DNA from 2 places in the Janthinobacterium rivuli genome. Region 1 is predicted to be linked to the other one. Evidence: predicted binding sites of a transcription regulator. Region 1 holds the regulator's gene; the other holds the start of a gene.
The links. Region 1 encodes sigma-54, which starts transcription at its own class of promoters, with help from an activator protein. Its sites were predicted from a motif close to TGGCANGNAANCTGCTTT; they were not measured.

Region 1 (5,529 bases):
TCCAACAGCGGCACCAGCACGCCCGATGGCGGCAGCGTGCGCATGGTGATCCAGCCGAAGACCAAGGCGCCGGCGGCGGAGAAAGCGCCGGCCACGCCCGCGCCAGGAAAGAAATAATGGAAAATACACGTTGCGGCAGCACCCTGATCGTTCGCGGTCTGCAAAAAACCTATGGCAAGCGGCAAGTCGTGCATGATGTCTCGCTGCAAGTCGAATGCGGCGAAGTGGTGGGTTTGCTGGGCCCGAACGGCGCCGGCAAGACCACCTCGTTCTACATGATCGTCGGCCTGGTGCCGTCGGACGGCGGCAGCATCGATATCAGCGGCGTGGACATTTCCAGCCTGCCGATTCACCGCCGCGCGCAGATGGGCCTGTCTTACCTGCCGCAGGAAGCGTCCGTTTTCCGCAAGCTGACGGTGGAAGACAATATCCGCGCCGTGCTGGAAATCCAGACCGTCGAAGGCCGTCCTTTGAAGAAGGCCGAGATCGAGGAGCGCCTGGACAAATTGCTGGCCGACTTGCAGATTGAAAAGCTGCGCGAGAACCAGGCCCTGTCCCTGTCTGGCGGCGAGCGCCGCCGCGTGGAAATCGCCCGCGCGCTGGCCACCGATCCCCGTTTCGTGCTGCTCGACGAGCCGTTCGCCGGCGTCGATCCGATCGCCGTGATCGAGATCCAGCGCATCGTGCGTTTCTTGAAGGAGCGCAATATCGGCGTGCTGATCACCGATCATAATGTGCGCGAGACGCTGGGTATCTGCGACCGTGCCTACATCATCAACCAGGGCTCGGTGCTGGCGTCGGGACGCCCCGACGACATCATCGCGAACGAGTCGGTACGCCGGGTCTATCTGGGCGAACACTTCCGCATGTAAGCCAATGAAACAATCATTGCAGCTGCGCACTTCGCAGCACCTGGCACTGACGCCGCAGTTGCAGCAATCGATACGCCTGTTGCAATTGTCTACCCTGGAATTGCACCAGGAGCTAGAGCAACTGCTGACGGACAATCCCTTGCTCGAACGCCTCGACGATCCGCTCGACCGTTCGCTGCGCCTGCTGTCCGATGGCGCCTTGAGTTCCACGGCGGCGCCGGCCGAAGCGCCGCCCCAGCCGCCAGGCCAGGAAGCGCCCGCCGCGCCGGCCGAAGCGGAAACTTTTGATGGCGAGGCGGGCGACAGTCCGGCCGCAGCCGAGGGCGGCGACAGCGACTGGAGCGAGGCGAGCCGGGGCAAGGCGCCCGACGACGAAGATTCGCGTCCGCAGCTGGAGGCCCATCACTGCACCCTGCGCGAACACCTGATGGAGCAGATGCGCGTGACGGTGCTCGAATTGCGCGACCGCGCGCTGGTCGAGCTGATCATCGACGCGCTCGACGACAATGGCTACCTGGAAGAGTCGCTCGACGACATCCTGGCGCGCCTGCCGGAAGAGCTGGAAATCGACGCCGACGAGATGCGCACGGCCTTGTCGCTGCTGCAAAGTTTCGATCCGCCCGGCGTGGGCGCGCGCAATGCGTCCGAATGCCTGGCCCTGCAAATCAAGCGCTTGCCGCACATCGCCATGGTGACGCGGCGCATGGCCCTCGTCATCGTGGAAAAGCACCTGGCCTGGTTTGCCCAGCGCGATTTCAACAAGCTGAAAAAAGCCCTCGATTGCGACGAGGAAGACTTGCGCGAAGCGCAGACGGTGATTCGCCAGTGCAATCCGCATCCGGGCGCCGTGTTCGCCTCGGACGTGTCCGATTACGTGGTGCCCGACGTCGTCGTCAAGCGCGCGCGCAATGGCTGGCAAGTGACCCTGAACAACGATGTGATGCCGCGCCTGCGCGTCAACGCCATGTACGCCAACCTGCTCAAGCAGGGCAAGGGCGAGGGCGCCATGGGCGCACAGTTGCAGGAAGCCAAGTGGCTGATCAAGAATATGCGCCAGCGTTTCGACACCATCCTGCGCGTGGCACAGGCGATAGTAGAAAGACAAAAGAACTTTTTCTCGCATGGGGCCGTTGCCATGCGCCCCCTTGTGCTCCGTGAAATAGCTGATACACTGGGTTTACACGAGAGTACTATCTCGCGGGTAACAACTCAAAAGTACATGCTGACCCCGCACGGCATGTTCGAGTTGAAATATTTCTTTGGTAGCCACGTCGCCACCGAAGCGGGGGGCGAAGCGTCATCGACGGCGATACGGGCATTGATCGTGCAACTGACAGGAGCAGAAGACCCTAAAAATCCTTTATCCGACAGTAAGATTGCGGACATGCTGGGGGAACAAGGCATGGTGATTGCGCGACGTACTGTTGCCAAATACCGGGAAGCGTTGAAAATTCCGCCAGTGAGCCTGCGTAAGTGTTTGTAAGTTTTTTTCGGTTCCTCTGCGGGCCGGATAGGATGGACCGCACGAACCCGATCATCTTTAGGAGTGTGTATGAATCTCACCATCAGCGGACATCATCTCGAAGTGACACCAGCCATCCGTGAATACGTACAAACGAAGCTGGAGCGTGTGAAACGTCATTTCGATCAAGTTATCGATATCGCCGTGATTCTGACCGTGGATAACCTCAAAGAGAAAGAAAAACGTCAAAAGGCTGAAGTCAACCTGCGTCTGAGTGGCAAAACCGTCTATGTGGAAAGCCTGGCGCATGACCTGTATGCCGCAATCGATACCCTGATCGACAAGCTGGACAGGCAAGTGATGAAGTACAAAACCAAAGTGCAAGGGCACGGTAAAGAGGCGATCAAGCATCTGCCAGACAACTCCGAGGAAGACGCCGTCGTCGCCGTTTAAGGCCACCCGCTTCCAGCAGTTGTGATCAACTAAGGGCGCACATCTTGCGCCCTTTTTTGCGCCTGGACCTGTTGAACGCAATCTTCCCCGCGCAGGCGCTAGAATGTTTGCACTTTCACTTCTTTCCTGCCTGCCATGAGCGACTTCGTCCAGACCTCCATCCGCAACCGCACCGGGCACATCGTGCTCGACCGTCCGAAAGCCTTGAATTCCCTGTCGCTGGAGATGGTGCGTGCCTTGAGCGCGGTCCTGCTGGCCTGGCGCGATGATCCGCACGTGGACGCCGTGGTGATCCGTTCCAGCAGCGAAAAAGCCCTGTGCGCCGGCGGTGACATCCGCTTCTTTTACGATGCGGGACTGGCCACGCCGCAAGGCGGCAGCGCCTTGCTGGAAGATTTCTTTACGGAAGAATACGCCTTAAATCATGTGATTCATTTCTATCCGAAACCGTATATTGCCGTGATGGACGGCGTGGTGATGGGCGGCGGCATGGGCGTGGCGCAAGCCGGGCCCGGCAACCGCCTGCGCATCGTCACGGGCCGCACGCGCATGGCCATGCCGGAAGTCAATATTGGCTTGTTCCCCGACGTGGGCGGCAGTTATTTCCTGTCCCGCCTGGCCGGCCAACTGGGCCTGTATCTGGGCTTGACGGGCCTGACCATCAACGCGGCCGACGCCCTGTACACGGGTCTGGCCGATGTCTACCTGCCCGAGGCGCAGATGGGGGCGCTGCTGGCCCTGTTCGAATCGACGCCGGGCGAGGCCTTGCCGGTGGCCATCAAGGCGCTGGCGGCGCCGTTCCAGGCCGGGGCGGGGGTATCTTCCCTGGCGACGGAGCGCGTGGCGCTGGACCGCCATTTCGGTGCGCCTTCCGTGGCTGCCATCATGGCCTCGCTGGCGCAGGACAGCAGTGCATTCGCCACCAAGGCGCTGGCGGCCATGCGTTTGCGCTCTCCTTTGATGATGTCGGTCACCCTGGAATTGCTGCAGCGGGGCGCTCACCTGGGCGTGGCCGATTGCCTGCGTCTGGAGCGCACGGTGGTGCGCCATAACTTCGCGCATGGCGAAGTGCTCGAAGGCGTGCGCGCGCTGGTGGTCGACAAGGACAATGCGCCGCGCTGGAACCCCGCCAGCCTGGACGAGGTCGATACTGCCATGGTGGCGCGCTTCTTTGTCCCCGTCTGGCCGGCGCAAGCGCATCCGCTGCGCCACCTGAATTAACTAGGAGCGTTCGCGGTGGCGCAGGACCACGCGCTCGTTGGGGCCGAAGTATTGCGCCAGCCGTTCCGCCATGTACACGGAGCGGTGCTGGCCGCCCGTGCAACCGAGCGCCACCGTCAGGTAGCTGCGGTTGTCGGACTTGAATGATGGCAACCATTTTTCGATGAAGGCGCGGATGTCGGCCAGCAGCTCCAGCGCGCTCGGCTGCGCGTCGAGGAAGGCGATCACGGGCGCGTCGCGTCCGTCGAGGGGACGCAGCGCCAGGTCGTAATAGGGATTCGGCAAGGCCCGCACGTCGAAGACGAAATCGGCGTCCAGCGGCACGCCCAGCTTGAAGGCGAACGATTCGAAGAACAGGGTCAGCGGCGCGCGTTCGGAGGCGACGATATCCTTGATCCAGGCGCGCAGCTTGTTGGCGCTCAATTCCGACGTGTCGATCACATGGCCCAGTTGTTCGATGGCCGACAGGCGCTCGCGTTCTTCCGAGATGCACTCGATCAGGGTGCGGCGGCTGGCGGGATTCTGGTTCGGACGCAATTCGTGCGACAGCGGATGGCTGCGCCGCGTTTCCGAGAAGCGCGCCACCAGCGAATGCGTGGTCGCCGTCAGGAACATGACCTTGACGTCGTGCCCCTGGTCGCGCAGCAGGGCCACATTGTGTGGCAGGCTGGTCAGCGACTCGGCGCTGCGCGCATCGACGGCGACGGCCAGTTGTGGTGTACCTTCGTCGAGCAGGGTTTGCACCAGGCTGGGCAGCAAGGCCGGTGGCAGGTTGTCGACACAATAGTAACCGGTATCTTCCAGCACATTGAGCGCGACGGATTTACCGGAGCCGGATATTCCGGTGATAAGGACGATATGCATACGCCGATCATACAATAAAGATCGACGCTCTGCTCCCAAGGCAATTATCTTTACAAATTATTGCAATTATTGTTCGAGTCAATGTGGGGTCAGACCCATCGGGTCGGACCCCGGTAATTAATCGCCGCTCATTGCCAAACGTTGCCGCTCCATGAACTCCTGCAAGGTATCGATGCCGCGCAGTTGCAAAATCGTATTGCGCACGGCCGCTTCCAGCAGCACGGCGATGTTGCGGCCGGCGGCGACGGGGATGACGACCTTGCGCACGGGCAAGCCCAGCACGTCTTCCGTGGGGAACAGGAAGGGCAGGCGCTCGACCTCTTCTTCCAGTGCGTTGCGGCGCACCAGGTGCACGATCAGTTTCAAGCGCATCTTGCGGCGCACGGCCGTTTCGCCAAAGATGGCCTTGATGTCGAGTAAACCCAGTCCCCGCACTTCCAGCAGGTTTTGCAGCAGTGGCGGGCAGCGTCCTTCGATCATGTTGGGGGCGATGCGCGAGAACTCGACGGCGTCATCGGCCACCAGGCCGTGGCTGCGCGAAATCAGCTCCAGCCCCAGCTCGCTCTTGCCCAGGCCCGAATCGCCCGTGATCAGCACGCCCACGCCCAGCACGTCCATGAACACGCCATGCATGATGATGCGCTGCGCCAGCTTTTT
Region 2 (5,529 bases), 2.7 Mb from region 1:
CGTCAAATATGACGGCGGCAAGCTGGGCATGAGCGCCGCCCTGTTCAGCACGGCCAAGCCCTTGCTGGCCGTGGTCGGCAAGCGGGCAGAACTCGATGGCGAGCAGCGCAACCGTGGCCTGGAATTGTCGGTTTTCGGCACGCCGATGCAGGGCGTGCGCCTGCTGGGCGGCTTGACCTGGCTCGATGCAAAGCTCAGCAATACCGGCATGACCGAGAATAATGGCAAGAAACCCATTGGCGCACCGGAAACGCAGATGAGCGTGGGCGGCGAATGGGACGTGCCCGGCGCGCCAGGCCTGACCCTGAACGCCCGCACCATCTACACCTCGACGCAATACGCGGACCAGGCCAACACCAAGCAACTGCCATCGTGGACCCGCCTCGATATCGGCGCGCGCTACCTGACGCAAGTGGCAGGCCGTGACGTGACCTTGCGCGCCCGCGTGGACAACGTGACGGACCGCAATTACTGGTCGTCGGCCGTGTCGTCCTTCAATATCGGCTCGCTGGTGCTGGCCGCGCCGCGCACCGTGGTCGTCTCGGCCAGCGTGGCGTTTTAAAGGCCGCGCGCTCTGTCGCACCGCGAAAGCTGCCCTCGGGCAGCTTTTTTTTCGCGTGCGCGCCTGTGCCGCAAGCCGCGCTTGGGCGACAATGCCGCATGAAACGACTCCCTGCCCTGCTGCTCCTGCTCTGCCTGTCCCTGCCCGCTGCCGCCCAGAAGCAGGCCGCCTGCCCTTATGCTGCCTGGAAAAGCGGCTTCAAGGGCGATGCGCGGGCGCAAGCCACGTGCTTGCTGCGTCCCGTCAAGCTGTATGCGCGCCTGGGCGACAGCGCGCCGCTGCCGGCGTTTCTTGCCGCCCGCATCGGCCAGCGCACGGGCATCGCGCCGGCCCGGTTGCGGGCCTGGCTGGCGGAACAGGGGATCGCCGAGGCGGATGTGGGCGGCCCCGTCGACGCGCCATTGTCGCGCGCCGTGGGCCGGCTGGCCGCACCCATGGCCCGCTATTTCGTCATCCACGACACCAGCTACCCGAATTTTTTATTGGAACCCATTCCCGCCCACATCAACGACGCCAGCTGGGATTTCAACGATTTCAATCTACGCAACCCGGCGCTGGGCGGCGGTCCGAAAGGCCATGTCTACGTCAACCGCCTGGGCGGCTCCTTGCTGGTGCGCGACTTTGGCACGGCCAGCTACGCCAGCAAGCTGGAAAAGGACAAGCCGTCGCTGGCGGGCCTGTTCCTGCACGTGGAACTGGTGCAGCCGCGCCACTCCGTGCCCGGCGGCGGCAAGGGCAACGATGGACTGGCGCCCGATCCCGGTTTTACGCCCGCGCAATACGAGCGCCTGGCCCTGCTGTACATCGCCGCCAGCGTGCGCAAGGGCACGTGGCTGATCCCCGCCTTCCACGCCGTGCTCGATACGGGCTTTGCGAATGGCCATGACGACCCGCAGAACTTTTCGCTGGAGCAATGGGATACGGCCCTCAGCCATTTGAGCGCCATCATGACAGGCGCCCATACGCCGAATTGAGTATCACTGCACGCCGATTTGGGGGATACTGTACCTCCCGCTTTTTACTGCGCGGGTGCCGTGCTGTCGATGGAGAGCTGCGATGACCTATGCCTCTGACCAGAAAATGCACACGCTGGACATGCCCGCGCGCACGCGGCGGCTCTTCAGCATGCGCGATGCCGTGCTGACACAGTGGGAACACGAGGTGCGCGCCAAGGTACGCGGCGCCGACGCCTTGCTGACGCCCATCCTGATCAATACCTTGCCCACTTTCTTCGATAACCTGGCCGAGGCGCTGACGCCAGGCTATCCGCGCGACGATGCCACCAGCCATACCAATGCCCCTGCCGTGCACGGCAACGAACGGGCGCGCATGACCAGCTATGGCCCGGAGCAAGTGATCCAGGAATACCAGATCTTCCGCGACTGTTTCGCCGATGCGGCCCTCGACGCGGGCGTGCCGTTGCGCCGCCGCGACTGGAAGGTGATCAATGCCTCGATCGACACGGGCATCCGCGAAGCTATCCTGGAATTTACGGCCATGCATGAAAGCTTCCAGCGGCGCATCGCGGCCGGCCTGTCGCACGACATGCGCAATCCCCTCTCCGTCATGCTCAACAGCGCCCAGCTGCTGCAGCGGCGCGCGCAGCAGGTCGACGTGCCGGCCCTGGCATCGAAAATCATCGAACACGGCAAGCGCCTCGACGACATGATCCAGGAATTGCTCGATACGCTCAGCTACCACCGGGGGCAGAAACTGCCGCTGGTCTTGCATCGCTTCGATATCCTGCCGCTGGCGCAGCAGGTGGCCGACAGCGTGAATACGGGCCATCCGGGCAAGTGCCAGGTCACGGGCGCGTCCGTCACTGGCTGGTGGTGCGAAAATTCGCTGCGCCGGGCCCTGGAAAACCTGGTGGGCAATGCCCTCAAGTACGGCGACGACGGCCCCATCCATATCCACGTCAACACCCTGCGCGAACGCATGATACTCACGGTGCACAACACGGGCAGTACTATCGCGCCCGAGCAGACCGAGCGCATCTTCGAATACCTGCGCCGCGAACACCAGGGCAGCGCGCCCGGCTGGGGCATCGGCCTGCCCTTCGTGCAAAACGTGGCGGAAAGCCATGGCGGCAGCGCGCTGGTCGACAGTGCGCCGGAAACGGGCACCACGTTTACCATCGACCTGCCCGTCGATTGCCGTCCCTTCGTCACGCCGGACGCCTGATTTCACCCGCCGCGCGCCCCATAGCCCGGCAAAATCGACACCGTAGCGCACCAAAGCGGTGCGGATGACGGTTTTACGCCACAAAAATGGTCATTTTTTACACACTTTCGGGTGTGCGGCATTGGCACGCTTCCTGCTGAGCTATAGTCAGACACGGCTCAAGGGAAATCACAACATGGCAAATTTTTTCAATGAAATGACTGCAAATGAAGTGGGTACGGACAGCAAGGTACGTGAACACTATCGTGAATTCAGCAACTGGCTGGAGCAGCAATCCCCCGAGACCATCGCCCGCAAACGGGCTGAAGCCGACCTGACGTTCCGCCGGGTCGGCATCACGTTCGCCGTCTACGGCGACGATGCCGGCACGGAACGCCTGATTCCGTTCGACACCATCCCGCGCATCATTCCCGCCACGGAATGGGCGCAGATGCAGACGGGCCTGGTGCAACGCGTGCAAGCCTTGAACATGTTTATCCATGATATTTATCATGAGCAAAACATCATCAAGGCGGGCATCATTCCCGCCGAGCAAATCTACAAGAATGCCCAGTACCGCCCGGAAATGCAGGGCATTTCCGTCGCCTCCGACATCTATGCCCACATCGCCGGCGTCGATATCGTGCGCGCGGGCCAGGGCGAATTCTATGTACTGGAAGACAATCTGCGCGTGCCGTCCGGCGTGTCCTACATGCTGGAAGACCGCAAGATGATGATGCGGCTGTTCCCGGAACTGTTCGCCCGCAACCGCATCGCGCCCGTCGACCATTACCCAGACATGCTGCTCGACAACCTGCGTTCCGTCGCCCCTATGGGCGTCGATGACCCGACGGTCGTCGTCATGACGCCCGGCATGTACAACTCCGCCTACTTCGAGCACGCCTTCCTGGCCCAGCAGATGGGCGTGGAACTGGTCGAAGGCAAGGATTTGTTTGTCAACGACAATTCCGTGTACATGCGCACGACGCGCGGGCCAAAACGCGTGGACGTGATCTACCGCCGCGTGGACGACGATTTCCTCGATCCGCTGGCCTTCCGTTCCGATTCCTCGCTGGGCGTGCCGGGCCTGCTGTCCGTGTACCGCGCCGGCCGGGTGACCCTGGCGAACGCCATCGGCACGGGCGTGGCCGACGACAAGTCGATCTATCCTTTTGTTCCCGACATGATCAAGTTTTACCTGTCGCAAGAGCCGATACTCAACAACGTGCCCACGTACCAGTGCCGCAAACCGGCCGATTTGTCCTACGTGCTGGCGAACCTGGCGCAACTTGTCGTCAAGGAAGTGCATGGCGCGGGTGGCTACGGCATGCTGGTGGGGCCGGCGTCCAGCCTGGCGCAAATAGAGGACTTCCGCCAGCGCCTGCTGGCCAATCCGGGCGGCTACATCGCCCAGCCAACACTCGCCCTGTCCGCCTGCCCCACGTATGTCGAGGCCGGCATCGCACCGCGCCACATCGATTTGCGTCCGTTCGTGCTGTCCGGCAAGACGATTTCCATGGTGCCCGGCGGCCTGACCCGCGTGGCGCTCGGTGAAGGCTCGCTGGTGGTCAACTCCTCGCAAGGGGGCGGCACCAAGGATACCTGGGTACTGGAAGCCACATCCGCTTTTGCAGGAGAGAAAACATGTTGAGCCGCACCGCCGATCATTTGTTCTGGATGGCCCGCTACACGGAGCGGGCGGAAAACACGGCGCGCATGCTCGACGTCAACATGCAAACGGCCATGCTGCCCCAGTCCGAGCAGGACGCGGAGCAAGGCTGGCGCGCCACCCTGGGCATTTCCGAGCTGCAAAGCGCCTACGACCACAAGTATGGCCGCTTCCACACGCGCGACGTGCTCGACTTCATGGTGCGCGACCCGAACAACCCCTCGTCCATCCTGGCCTGCCTGACGGGCGCGCGCGAAAACGCCCGCGCCGTGCGGGGGACTTTGACGACAGAAGTGTGGGAAATCCAGAACGCCACCTGGCTCGACATGCAGAAACGCTTGAAAAGCAATCTGCTGGAAACGGATCCCAGCGCCTTCTTCGAATGGGTCAAGTACCGCTCGCATTTGTCGCGCGGGGTCACTTTAGGCACCATGCTCAAGGACGAAGCCATCCACTTCATTCGCCTGGGCACCTTCCTGGAACGGGCCGACAACACGGCGCGCATCCTCGACGTGAAGTTCCACGGCGCGCGCGACACGTCGAAAGACATTACCCAGCGCGACTTTTATTACTGGGCAGCCCTGCTGCGCTCGGTGTCCGGCTTCGAGATCTACCGCAAGGTCTACCGCGACGTGATCACCCCGGCACGGGTGGCGGAATTGCTGATGCTGCGCGGCGACATGCCCAGGTCGCTCCTGGCCTGCATGGATGACGTGGTGGAAAACCTGAAACATATCCGCAACGATGTCTCGGCCGATACGGAGCGCTTCGCCGGCAAGCTGCACGCGGAACTGAAATTCGGCCATATCGACGACATCATGAAGGCGGGCTTGCATCTGACCCTGACGGAGTTTCTGGAAAACATCAATGACCTGGGCAACCGGGTCAGCCGCGACTTCCTCGTTCCCTTGGCGGCCTGATGCAGCTCACCATCCGCCACGAAACCGAGTACGCCTACAGCGCACCGCTGGCCTACACCATCCAGCAACTGCACCTGACGCCGCGTATCGAGCCGCAGCAGCGGGCATTATCCTGGCAAATCACGACGCCGGGCCAGTGCCACGCCTACACGGATGCTTACGGCAATCTGTCGCACATGCTGACGATTAACGGCAGCCATCACTCCCTGAGCCTG

Region 2: a site for sigma-54 is predicted at 2,869-2,886, ahead of P9875_RS15805 (circularly permuted type 2 ATP-grasp protein). Genes of this name have one in related genera too.

Annotation. Positions count from the first base shown of each region.
Region 1 covers NZ_CP121464.1:817,402-822,930, forward strand. Annotated here, with positions in the region: gene lptA (lipopolysaccharide transport periplasmic protein LptA) at 1-117, shown strand, start outside; gene lptB (LPS export ABC transporter ATP-binding protein) at 117-872, shown strand; gene P9875_RS03660 (RNA polymerase factor sigma-54) at 877-2,355, shown strand; gene hpf (ribosome hibernation-promoting factor, HPF/YfiA family) at 2,425-2,787, shown strand; gene P9875_RS03670 (enoyl-CoA hydratase/isomerase family protein) at 2,923-4,008, shown strand; gene rapZ (RNase adapter RapZ) at 4,009-4,872, opposite strand; gene hprK (HPr(Ser) kinase/phosphatase) at 4,990-5,529, opposite strand, start outside.
Region 2 covers NZ_CP121464.1:3,507,191-3,512,719, reverse strand. Annotated here, with positions in the region: gene P9875_RS15820 (TonB-dependent receptor) at 1-562, shown strand, start outside; gene P9875_RS15815 (hypothetical protein) at 661-1,536, shown strand; gene P9875_RS15810 (sensor histidine kinase) at 1,619-2,746, shown strand; gene P9875_RS15805 (circularly permuted type 2 ATP-grasp protein) at 2,922-4,376, shown strand; gene P9875_RS15800 (alpha-E domain-containing protein) at 4,370-5,314, shown strand; gene P9875_RS15795 (transglutaminase family protein) at 5,314-5,529, shown strand, end outside.